Regions from separate parts of the Streptomyces sp. NBC_00663 genome, predicted to be linked through region 1. Evidence: predicted binding sites of a transcription regulator. Region 1 holds the regulator's gene; the other holds the start of a gene.
What was found. Region 1 encodes HspR, which represses chaperone genes until heat shock. Its sites were predicted from a motif close to TTGAGNNNNNNNNNCTCAA; they were not measured.
Positions count from the first base shown of each region.

Region 1 (5,975 bases):
GGCCTCGGCCTCCAGCGGGTAGGACTTGTAGACGCTCATGTACTGCTCGCCGGTGACGATGCGCTGCACGGCGTCCAGTTCGGCGTCCTGGCCGGTGATGGGCGGCAGGTCGGTCATGCCCGCCTCCTCCATCGCCTCGATGGCGGCGCCGGCCATGGCGTCGTTGGCGGAGTACACGGCGGCGATGTTGTCCTTGCCGATCGCGGAGATCGCGGCGGCCATGTCCTTCTTCGCGGTGGCCGGCTTCCAGCCGTCGACGTCGTACTTCTCGGAGATCGTCACCTTGCCGTTGAGCTCGGAGAGCGCGCCCGCCTTGAACTGCCCGGCGTTCGGGTCGGAGGGCGAGCCGTTGAGCATCACGATCTTGTCGGAGGTGTCGAGGCCCGAGCCCAACGACTCGATGAGCGTGCGGCCCTGCACCTCGCCGACGAGTTCGTTGTCGAAGGAGACGTACGCGTCGATGGGGCCCTCGGCGAGCCGGTCGTAGGCGATGACCGGGATACCGGCGGCCTTGGCCTTCTTCACCATCGGGGCGATGGCGTGCGAGTCCACGGCGTCCAGCAGGATGACGTCGACCTTGTCGTCGATCATCTTCTGCATCTGGGTCGCCTGCTTCTTGGCGTCCGCCTCGCCGTTGGCGTAGACGGTCTGGCCCAACTTCTTCGTGAGCTCAGAGACCTTCTTCTGAATGATCGGGTAGTCGAAGTTCTCGTAGCGCGTGTTGGTCGTCTCCGGCATCAGCACGCCGACGGTGACGTCGTTGCCCTTGGTCGGACTCGCGTCCGCACTGTCCCCCGACACTCCCAGGGCCCCGCAGGCGGTCAGCGACAGGGCCATCGAGGACGCGGCCATGCAAAGGGCGATACGACGCATTGCGGTGCTCACTTCTGGTGCCTTCCGGACGCGGGCGCAGCATTGCGACCCAGATGACTGAAAAGCCAACGCGGCGACGCCCCCCAGCGTCAAGCAGAACCACTTAACGAGTGCGCAACGCCACTCTCCGTCTGTCTTGTGAAGACATCACGCAACCGCCTCCAAACGCCCTTTACGGACCCTCCATTCAAGCGGAGCCCCGGGGGAGGCGAAGATCCGTACAACCAACTCCATTCCTCGCGAGTCGTGATCAAGACAGCTGCTGTCGGCCGTTCCCCATCCGTTCAGAGGATCGAATGAACCCAGCCAGACGTACGACGATCACGTCCGTCGCCGTGCTCGCCGTCACCGGTGGTCTGCTCACCACGACCACGGCCCCCGCGTCCGCCGCCACGACCTGTGCGTCCCCGGTCTTCAAGCGCCAGTTCTTCGCGAACACCGCCTTCTCCGGCACCCCGAGGAAGACCGACTGCGACACCACCGTCGAGCAGAGCTGGGCCGGCGCCCCCGCCTCCGGTCTGCCGTCCGACAACTTCGGTGTGCGGTGGTCCGTGACAAGGGACTTCGGCTCCGGCGGCCCGTTCGCCCTCGCCGCCTCCGGGCTCGACGGGATACGGGTCTACGTCGACGGCACCCGCAAGGTCGACCTGTGGAAGAACACGTCCACGACCGTCTCCAAGACCGTCAACGTCACCGTCCCCTCCGGCAAGCACACCCTCCGCGTCGACTACGTCAACTGGACCGGCGCCGCCAAGGTGAAGTTCGCGTACACGCCCCGTACGTCCGCCACGGTCGACAAGGTCAAGCCCCTTGTCCCGACGGGCACTTCGCTCACGTACGACTCCGCGACCGGCAAGGCCAAGCTTGCCTGGGCGAAGAACAAGGAGATGGACCTCGCCGGGTACAAGGTCTACCGGCGGCTCAAGGGCACGTCCTTCGGCAGTAGCCCGCTCGCGACGACCACCGCCACCTCGTACAGCGACACCCCGCCGGCGACCGGCGCGACGTACTACTACGAGGTCCGCGCGTACGACAGGGCGGGCAACGTCTCCGCCGGCACCGCCGATCAGCCGGTCGGCACCCCCGACCGCACCGCCCCCGACGCGCCCACCGGGCTGTACGCGAAGGTGGGTCCGGGAGCGGTGACGCTGGCCTGGGACACCAACGGTGTCACGGACACGTACCGCGTGTACCGGGCGACCGCGCCAGGGGGGCCGTTCACGCGGATCGCCGACGGGCTCGACAGCGCCTGGTACCGGGACACCGGGGCCGATCTGACCGGGCGGCTGTACTACCGCGTCACCGCGGTGGACCCGGTCGCCAACGAGTCCGCGCCGTCCGCCGTGGCCGACACCGGCGAGCCTGACACCGCCCCGCCCGCCCAGGTCACCGATGTGACGGTGGAGGGCACCACGGCGGGCAACGCGGTGCGCTGGCAGGCCTCGTCCGACGACCGCCACGTCAACCACTACGAGGTGTGGGCCGCGCCCGACGGCGCGTGGGACCCCGACGGACCGGAGACCGTCTTCGGCCTCTCGTTCAACGACCTGCGCGCGGAGGCCGGAGTCCCGCTCACCTACCGCGTCCAGGCCGTCGACGACTACGGCAACCTCGCCCCCGTCTCCGCCCCGGTCACCGCGACCCGCCCGGCCCCGGGCGCCGTGGCGGCCCCGACCGGCGTCCAGGGCACGCCCCTCGACAGCGCCACCGAGCTCACCTGGGCCTCCGTCACCGACGCCAAGGGCTACCGGGTCTACCGGCGCACCGACCGGAACGCCGCCTGGACCCGGCTCGGGGACCGCCCCACCACCGCGCCGCGTTACTCCGACACCGAGGCGCTGGCCGTCGCCGACGACTACTACGTCGTCGCCCTCGACGCCGAGGGCCGTGAGTCCGCGCCGTCCGAGTCCGTCCAGGTGTGGCGGGAGACCCCGGCCACGCCGACGGCTCCCGTCGCGCCGACGATCACGCTGTCCGCCCCGTACAAGGAGTGCACGGCCAACGACTGCGCGCCGCACGGCGGCACCGGTGTTCCGCTCACGGTGACGCTGCACCACGACCGGCTGCTGTCCGGGTACACGTACCGCTTCTACGGCACCTCCGACACCGGGTACATGACCATCGAGGATTCGACGGTCACCTGGACTCCGCCCGCGCCGGGCTTCTATGTCTTCGAGGTGCGCGCGATCGACTACTACGGCCGCAGCGGCTCGTTCGCCAAGGTCACCTTCATGGTCGGATGAGGCGCGTGCCCGGCCTCCAGCAACCGCTGAGTCCATGAGAAGGGGCCCGGAGGGTGAACCTCCGGGCCCCTTCTCATGGATGTGTTCAGTCCTTGGCCTTCTTCGGCCGCCACACCACCAGCGCGCTGGTCTGCTGCACTTCCTGGTACGGCACCAGGTCGCGTCGGTACGACGCGTGCACCGCCGCCTCCCGCTGGCGCATCGTGGCGGCGGCGCCCTCCAGGGCCGCCTCCATCTCCGCGACGCGGGACTGGAGGGCCGCGACCTGGTTCTCCAGTTCGATGATGCGCTTGATGCCGGCCAGGTTGATGCCCTCGTCCTGCGACAACTGCTGGACGGTACGCAGCAGTTCGATGTCACGGGCCGAGTAGCGGCGGCCCCGGCCGGCGGTGCGGTCCGGGGAGACCAGGCCGAGGCGGTCGTACTGGCGAAGGGTCTGCGGGTGCAGGCCGGAGAGCTGGGCCGCCACCGAGATGACGTAGACCGGGGTCTCCTCGGTCAGTTCGTACGGATTGCGTCGACGGCCGGTCCCATCCATGGCTCTCTCATGCTCCCTTCGCGGCCTGGAACAGCTCCGCCCGCGGATCCTCGTCCGCGGTCGCCTCGCGATACGCCTCCAGCGCTTCACGAGCCTTCCCCGTCACGTCCTTGGGGACACTCACCTCGACGGTGACCAGGAGATCGCCGCGGGTGCCGTCCTTGCGGACCGCGCCCTTGCCGCGGGCGCGCATGGTGCGGCCGTTGGGCGTGCCGGGCGGCAGCTTCAGCGTGACGGGCGGGCCGCCCAGGGTGGGAACCCGGACCTCGCCGCCGAGGGCCGCCTCCGCGAACGTCACCGGGACGGTGACCGTGAGGTTGTCCTCCTTGCGGCCGAAGACCGGGTGCGCGTCCACGTGGACGGTGACGTACAGGTCGCCCGCGGGGCCGCCTCGTTCACCCGGCGCTCCCTTGCCGCGCAGGCGGATGCGCTGGCTGTCCGTCACCCCGGCGGGGATGCGGACCTGCATGGTGCGCGAGGACTTGGCGCGACCGCTGCCCTTGCAGTCCATGCAGGGGTGCTCGGCGATGAGACCGCGGCCCTTGCAGTCGGGGCAGGGGTCGGTGAGCGAGAAGCCGCCGCCCGAACCCCGCGCCACCTGGCCGGTGCCGACGCAGGTCGGGCACACGCGCGGTGTGCCGTTCTTGTCGCCGGTGCCCGAACACGCCTTGCAGGGGGACTGCGAGGACATCCGCAGCGGGACCGTGGCCCCCTCGATGGCCTCGGTGAAGCTCAGCGTGACCTCGGTGTCGATGTCCTGTCCGCGCCGCGGCTGCACCCGGGTGGTGCCCCCGGTGCCGCCGCGGTTGAACAGGCCGCCGAACACGTCGCCGATCCCGCCGCCGAAGCCGCCGGAACCCTGGCCGCCGCCCTGGGCGCCGCCTCCGAAGAGGTCGCCCAGGTCGAAGTTGAAGGAGCCGCCGCCCGCGCCCGGCCCCGGGCGGAAGCCGCCGTTGCCGAAGAGGGCGCGGGCCTCGTCGTACTCCTTGCGCTTCTTGGGGTCACCGAGGATGTCGTTCGCCTCGGAGATCTCCTTGAAGCGCTCCTCCGCCTTGACGTTGCCCTTGTTGGCGTCCGGGTGGAACTCGCGGGCGAGCTTCCGGTACGCCTTCTTGATCTCGGCCTCGGTGGCGTCCTTGGGGACGCCGAGGACCTTGTAGTAGTCCTTCTCGATGAAGTCCTTGGTGCTCATCCCCGACGTCCCTCCTTCCGGTCAGAGACCGTGACCTCAGCCCTCTTCAGAGCTGGTGTCCTTGTCCTCGGCGGCCTCGGAGGAGCCCTCCTCGGCCTTGACGGTCTGCGCGCCCGGCTGCGGTTCGGCGACGGCCACCCGCGCGGGGCGGATGGTGCGCTCGCCGATGCGATACCCCGGCTGGAGGATCGCCACGCAGGTCGTCTCGGTGACGTCCGGCGCGTAACTGTGCATCAGGGCCTCGTGGATCGTCGGGTCGAAGGGCTCGCCCTCCTTGCCGAACTGCTGGAGACCCATCTTCGCCGCGACGGTCTCCAGCGACTCACCGACGGACTTGAATCCGCCGACGAACTCGCCGTGGTCCCGGGCGCGGCCGATGTCGTCGAGCACGGGCAGGAGTTCGGTCAGGAGGTTCGCGATGGCGATCTCCTTGACCGTGATCCGGTCCCGCTCCACGCGGCGGCGGTAGTTCTGGAACTCGGCCTGGAGCCGCTGGAGGTCCGCGGTGCGCTCTTCGAGCGCCTTGCGGGACTGGTCCAGCTGGGCGGTCAGACCGGCGATCTGTGCGGTTGCGTCCCCGGCCGGGGCCGCCCCCTCGCCGTTCGACGAGGGTGCGGCCTTCGACTCGGCGTCGTCGGGGGTGGCGCCGGAGGGGACGTCGGGCTTCTCCTCGAAGCCCGGGGTCTCCTCCGTCACGCGGCACCGTCCTTACGGTCCTCGTCGACGATCTCGGCGTCGACGACGTCGTCGTCGGCCTTCGGGGTCTCGGCACCGGCGTCGGCGCCGCCCGCGGCCTGCGCGGCGCCCGCGTCCGCGTACATGGCCTGGCCGACCTTCTGCGAGACCGCGGCGACCTTCTCGGTGGCGGTGCGGATCTCGGCGGTGTCCTCGCCCTTGAGCGCGGCCTTCAGCTCCTCGACGGCGGCCTCGACCTCGGTCTTGACCTCGCCGGGGACCTTGTCCTCGTTGTCCTTGAGGAACTTCTCCGTCTGGTAGACGAGCTGCTCGCCCTGGTTGCGGGTCTCGGCGGCCTCGCGGCGGGCGTGGTCCTCCTCCGCGTACTTCTCGGCCTCCTGGCGCATCCGGTCGACCTCGTCCTTCGGCAGCGAGGAGCCGCCGGTGACGGTCA
Region 1 covers NZ_CP109027.1:4,512,687-4,518,661, forward strand. Annotated here, with positions in the region: gene OG866_RS20555 (sugar ABC transporter substrate-binding protein) at 1-852, opposite strand, end outside; gene OG866_RS20560 (fibronectin type III domain-containing protein) at 1,170-3,116, shown strand; gene OG866_RS20565 (heat shock protein transcriptional repressor HspR) at 3,202-3,654, opposite strand; gene dnaJ (molecular chaperone DnaJ) at 3,662-4,846, opposite strand; gene grpE (nucleotide exchange factor GrpE) at 4,883-5,542, opposite strand; gene dnaK (molecular chaperone DnaK) at 5,539-5,975, opposite strand, start outside.

Region 2 (5,975 bases), 1.3 Mb from region 1:
CCGTTCCAGTGCCAGGAACTCGGGCTGGTCCACACCACTCCCGGGCAGGGCGGAGCCGGCTCCGCTTCCGCCGCCGTTCGCGTCTTCGTGCACGTCAGTCCCTGCCTCGGTTTCCGGGTCGTGAAAGTTTCCGCCAAATGCCGTCATCGCCGCAGCTCGGTCAGTATTTCGCAGGTCAAGACCAACGGCAGCCCCCAGCCCCTCTTCCCCCGCGCTCTTCTACGTGCGTAGCTTCTTTACCAGGCACTCGCTGGCATGACCACGCCAGGACGTACACGAGAACACCCCCCACACCCCCAGTTCAGTTCCGGCACGTCCCCCCACCGAGCCTCCGGAGGCACGCATGCCCGTGCGCAGACCCAGACTCAGACCCAGACCGGTCCGCCTGTTCCTCACCGCCCTCGTCGCGACCCTCCTCGCCGCCGTCTCCCTCCCCACCACCGCTTCCGCCGCCGACACCCCCGCCCGCGGCTCCGCCTACATGGGCATCGGCGTCCTCGCCCACGACGGCCAGAACGGCACCCCGCGCGACACTCGTGCCGCTCAGACCGAGGGCGTGGACGTCTCCAGCCATCAGGGCAACGTCGCCTGGTCCACGCTGTGGAGCAGCGGGGTGAAGTGGGCTTACGCGAAGGCGACCGAAGGGACGTACTACACGAACCCTTACTTCGCCCAGCAGTACAACGGCTCCTACAGCGTCGGCATGGTCCGCGGCTCCTACCACTTCGCCACCCCGGACACGACCGGCGGCGCCACCCAGGCCGACTACTTCGTCGACCACGGCGGCGGCTGGTCCCAGGACGGCAGGACGCTGCCCGGCGCGCTCGACATCGAGTGGAACCCGTACGGCGCCTCCTGCTACGGCAAGACGCAGAGCGCGATGGTGACGTGGATCCGCGACTTCCTGAACCGGTACAAGGCGCGGACCGGCCGTGACGCCGTCATCTACACCGCCACCACCTGGTGGACGGAGTGCACGGGGAACTACGGCGGGTTCGCCACCGCCAACCCGTTGTGGATCGCGCGGTACGCGTCCACCGTGGGGACGCTGCCCGCCGGATGGGCCTACCAGACCATCTGGCAGTACACCTCCTCCGGGCCGACCGTCGGCGACCACAACAAGTTCAACGGGGCTCTCGACAGGGTCGTGGCGCTCGCCAACGGATGAAACACAGTGAAGGCCCGGGCCTCTCTCTTGAGAACCCGGGCCTTCATCTCATCCGGTCGCGTCCGTCACGCCGCGACCGGAAGTCACGCCGCCACCGGAACCTCCGGCGTCGCCCCGGCCGTCGCCGGGGACAGCGCCAGCTCCAGGACCTGGCGGACGTCGGTCACCGGGTGGACCTCCAGCTTGTCCAGCACCTCCGACGGGACGTCGTCCAGGTCGGCCTCGTTGCGCTTCGGGATGATGACGGTCGTGACGCCCGCCCGGTGCGCGGCCAGCAGCTTCTGCTTCACACCGCCGATGGGCAGGACCCGGCCGGTCAGGGACACCTCGCCGGTCATCGCCACGTCCGTGCGAACCTGGCGTCCGCTCAGCAGCGATGCCAGGGCCGTCGTCATCGTGATGCCCGCGCTCGGCCCGTCCTTCGGGACCGCGCCCGCCGGGAAGTGGATGTGCACGCCCCGGTCCTTCAGGTCGGCGACCGGCAGTTCGAGTTCGGCGCCGTGCGAGCGCAGGAAGGACAGGGCGATCTGCGCGCTCTCCTTCATCACGTCGCCCAGCTGACCGGTGAGGGTCAGCCCCGCCGCGCCCGTCTCCGGGTCGGCCAGGGACGCCTCGACGAACAGGACGTCACCGCCGGCTCCGGTCACCGCCAGGCCGGTCGCCACGCCCGGCACCGCCGTGCGGCGCTCGGCCGGGTCCTGGGCGGACTCGGGGACGTGGTGCGGACGGCCGATCAGGTCGCGCAGCTCCCCGTCCGTCACGGTGAACGGCAGCTTGCGCTCGCCGAGTTCGTGCTGGGCGGCGACCTTCCGCAGCAGCCTCGCGATCGCCCGCTCCAGGGTGCGGACGCCCGCCTCGCGGGTGTACTCGCCGGCGAGCTTGCGCAGCGCGCTCTCCTCCAGCGTGACCTCGTCCTTGTCGAGGCCGGCCCGCTCCAGCTGGCGCGGGAGCAGGTGGTCACGGGCGATGACGACCTTCTCGTCCTCGGTGTAGCCGTCCAGGCGGACCAGCTCCATACGGTCGAGCAGGGCCTCCGGGATGGCCTCCAGGACGTTCGCCGTCGCCAGGAACACCACGTCGCTCAGGTCGAGTTCGACCTCCAGGTAGTGGTCGCGGAAGGTGTGGTTCTGCGCCGGGTCGAGGACTTCGAGGAGCGCCGCGGCCGGGTCGCCGCGGAAGTCGGAGCCCACCTTGTCGATCTCGTCCAGCAGGACCACCGGGTTCATCGACCCGGCCTCCTTGATGGCCCGCACGATCCGGCCGGGCAGCGCGCCGACGTAGGTCCGCCGGTGGCCGCGGATCTCCGCCTCGTCGCGGACGCCGCCGAGGGCGACACGGACGAACTTGCGGCCCATGGCGTGCGCGACGGACTCACCCAGGGACGTCTTGCCGACGCCGGGAGGCCCTACGAGCGCCAGTACGGCACCGCCGCGCCGCCCGCCGACCACACCGAGCCCGCGGTCATTGCGGCGCTTGCGCACCGCCAGGTACTCGGTGATCCGCTCCTTCACGTCCTCCAGGCCCGCGTGCTCGGCGTCGAGCACGGCCTGGGCGCCCTGGATGTCGTACGCGTCCTGCGTGCGTTCGTTCCACGGGAGTTCGAGGACGGTGTCCAGCCAGGTGCGGATCCAGGAGCCCTCCGGGGACTGGTCGCTGGACCGCTCCAGCTTGTCGACCTCCTTGAGGGCCGCCTCGCGGACCTTCTCGGGCAGGTCGGCGGCCTCCACCCGGGCGCGGTAGTCGTCGGACTCCTCGGCCGCGTCCTTGGCGTCGCCGTTGAGCTCGCGCAGTTCCTTGCGTACGGCTTCCAGCTGGCGGCGGAGCAGGAACTCGCGCTGCTGCTTGTCGACGCCCTCCTGGACGTCCTTGGCGATGGTCTCGGCGACGTCCTGCTCGGCAAGGTGGTCGCGCAGCTGCTGGGTGGCGAGCTTGAGGCGGGCGACCGGGTCGGCGGTCTCCAGCAGCTCGACCTTCTGCTCGGTGGTCAGGAAGGGCGAGTAGCCGGAGTTGTCGGCGAGCGTGGAGACGTCGTCGATGGCCTGGACGCGGTCCACGACCTGCCAGGCGCCGCGCTTGCGCAGCCAGGCGGTGGCAAGGGCCTTGTACTCCTTGACCAGTTCGGTGACATGGCCGGGCTGCGGCTCGGGAACCGTCTCGTCGATCCGCGTGCCCTCGACCCACAGCGCCGCGCCCGGGCCGGTGGTCCCGGCGCCGATCTGCACACGCCCGCGACCGCGGATGAGCGCGCCCGGGTCGCCGTCGGCGAGCCGGCCGACCTGCTCGACGGTGCCGAGGACACCGGTGCTCGCGTAGGTGCCGTCGATCCGCGGCACCAGCAGGACCTTGGGCTTCCCGGGCTCGGAACGGGCGGCGGCCTGGGCGGCCTCCACCGCGGCACGCACATCGGCGTCGTTCAGATCGAGCGGGACCACCATTCCGGGCAGCACGACCTCGTCGTCGAGCGGCAGCACAGGCAGAGTGAGCGGTGTGGACGTCGAAGCCATGATCTCCCCTTCGGCACTCAAGTTGAGCTATGCCGACTCAATGCACGTGAGCCCCTGAATGTTCCCCCAGGCGCGTTCGCTGTGAGCGATCACGTCTGTCGGGCTGCGTGACGGGCCACGTATCGTCCACAACGGTAATAGCCGAAGAAGCATTCCAACTGTTACGGGGAGATGTCGTGGACGAGACCGTGCGGGCCTGGGTGGACGGGTGGGTCGTCTCGCGCGGGGCCGCCCCGCCGGTGCTGGAGCCCTGGGGCTGCACGATCGACATGGGCATGGACGGACACGTCACCCGGCACGTCCTCGGCGCGATCGGCGAGGGCGTCGAGGCGGCGGCCGTACGGAAGGTCGCCGAGGCGGTGACCGGGGCCGGGGTCTGGCTCAAGGCGTTCCGGCATCCGGCCGTCGTCTCCGGCTGGCTGGACGACCGCTGGTGGGTCGACCCCGAGCCCGGCTATCTGATGACGCTCCCCCTCACCCCGGCGACCGCCGAGGTGCCCCCGCTCCCGGAGGGTTACCGGCAGCACACCTGGTCGCGCGGCGGAGTCGTCCGCACCATGGTCGCCGGTCCCGACGGCTCCTGGGCGGCCCGCGGCCAGCTCGCCCCGACCGGCGTCACCGCGGTCGCCGACCAGATCGCCACCTCCCCCGCCCACCAGCGCCGCGGCCTCGCCACCCTCGTCATGCGTACCCTCCAGCGGGCGGCGCTGGAACAGGGGGCGGAACGATGCGTGCTGGCGGGCACGCCCGCGGGAAGGGCGCTGTACGCGTCGCTGGGGTGGTCGGTGTCGGCGGTGCTGACGAGCGCGAAGTACACCGGGAACTGAAACAGGCGGCGGGGAAAAGAAGTTGCCCCGTCCCCGCGCCCGCGTACGTTCACCCCGTGACCGATACACAGACCTACCTCGCCGCCTACGACGACCAGATGCGCGGTGTGCCGCCCACCCCGCCGGCCGGGGTGACGTACGACAAGGACGGGCCGCTGCTGCGGATCGTCGGGCAGTTCCGGGGGTTCCTGAGCGGGCCGCGCGACCTCGGGACGGACGGCGCGGAACTGGACCGGCTGATCGCCCGGCAGCGGGACTTCTTCGCCGCGCGGGGTGAGGCGGTGGAGTGGAAGACGCGCGCCCACGACACCCCCGCCGACCTCACCCGGCGACTCCGCGCCGCCGGGTTCGTGCCGGAGGACCGGGAGACGGTGCTGATCGGGCGCGCGGCCGAGATGGCCGTACAGGAGTCCGTGCCGCCGGACGGGGTCACCCTGCGGCGGGTGACCGCCGACGCGGACATGCGGCGGATCGCCGCCATGGAGTCGGCCGTGTGGGGGCAGGACCGGGGGTGGCTCGCCGACGATCTCATCGGCCGGGTCGCCGCCGCTCCCGACGAGATCGCGGTCTACGTCGCCGAGGCGGACGGCGAGGTCGTCGCCGCCGCCTGGCTGGCCTTCCGCGCGGGCACCGACTTCGCGAGCCTGTGGGGCGGCTCCACGCTCGCCGCGTGGCGGGGCCGCGGGATCTACCGCGCGCTCGTCGCCACCCGCGCCGCCCTCGCCGCCGCCCGCGGCGTGACCTATCTGCACGTGGACGCCTCCGACGACAGCGCCCCGATCCTGCGCCGGCTGGGCTTCACGGCGGTGACGACGACCACGCCGTACGTGTGGACGCCGGAGGCGTCCGGGGATCGCTGACCAGCCCCGATCTCCACGTCATCGCAAGGCCGCCGCGACATCCCCGCAACGCCGTTCACAGGAAGTCCCTGCACACTGCAAGCTCATTCACAGCTCGATTGAGCGTTTATACGGGGTTTTACGGGGACTTGGGGCAACGGATGAGCGGTGGGGAGCGGCGGCGCGGGCCGGGGCGGCGCGCGGTGATGACCGGAGCGGCCGTGGCGGCGACGGGGGCGGCTATACCGTTCGTCCTCAAGGCCACCGGCGGCGGCTCGCCCACGGCCACCGCCACCGGCCCCGGCCGCACCGCCGCCCCCGTGGCGAGCCGGCCACCCGCCTCCCCCGTGCCCCGCGGCAGCGACCGCCCCAACATCCTCCTGGTCCTCACCGACGACCAGCCGAAGGACACGGACTGGGCCCTCCCCCAGACCCTGGACTGGCTCGGCGGCCACGGCACGACCTTCGGGCGCGCGCACGCCAACACCCCGCTCTGCGCCCCGTCCCGGGCGTCGATCATGTCCGGCCGGTACGCCCACAACCACGGCCTCCTCGACACCCGCCACCCCGGCCATCTCGACCAACGCACCACGGTCCAGTGCCGGTTGCACGAGGCGGGCTACCGCACCGGCCTGTT
Region 2 covers NZ_CP109027.1:3,189,460-3,195,434, forward strand. Annotated here, with positions in the region: gene OG866_RS14295 (MarR family winged helix-turn-helix transcriptional regulator) at 1-93, opposite strand, end outside; gene OG866_RS14300 (lysozyme) at 344-1,168, shown strand; gene lon (endopeptidase La) at 1,252-3,672, opposite strand; gene OG866_RS14310 (GNAT family N-acetyltransferase) at 3,849-4,499, shown strand; gene OG866_RS14315 (GNAT family N-acetyltransferase) at 4,598-5,359, shown strand; gene OG866_RS14320 (sulfatase family protein) at 5,500-5,975, shown strand, end outside.
Region 2: a site for HspR is predicted at 3,695-3,713, ahead of lon (endopeptidase La). Genes of this name have one in related genera too.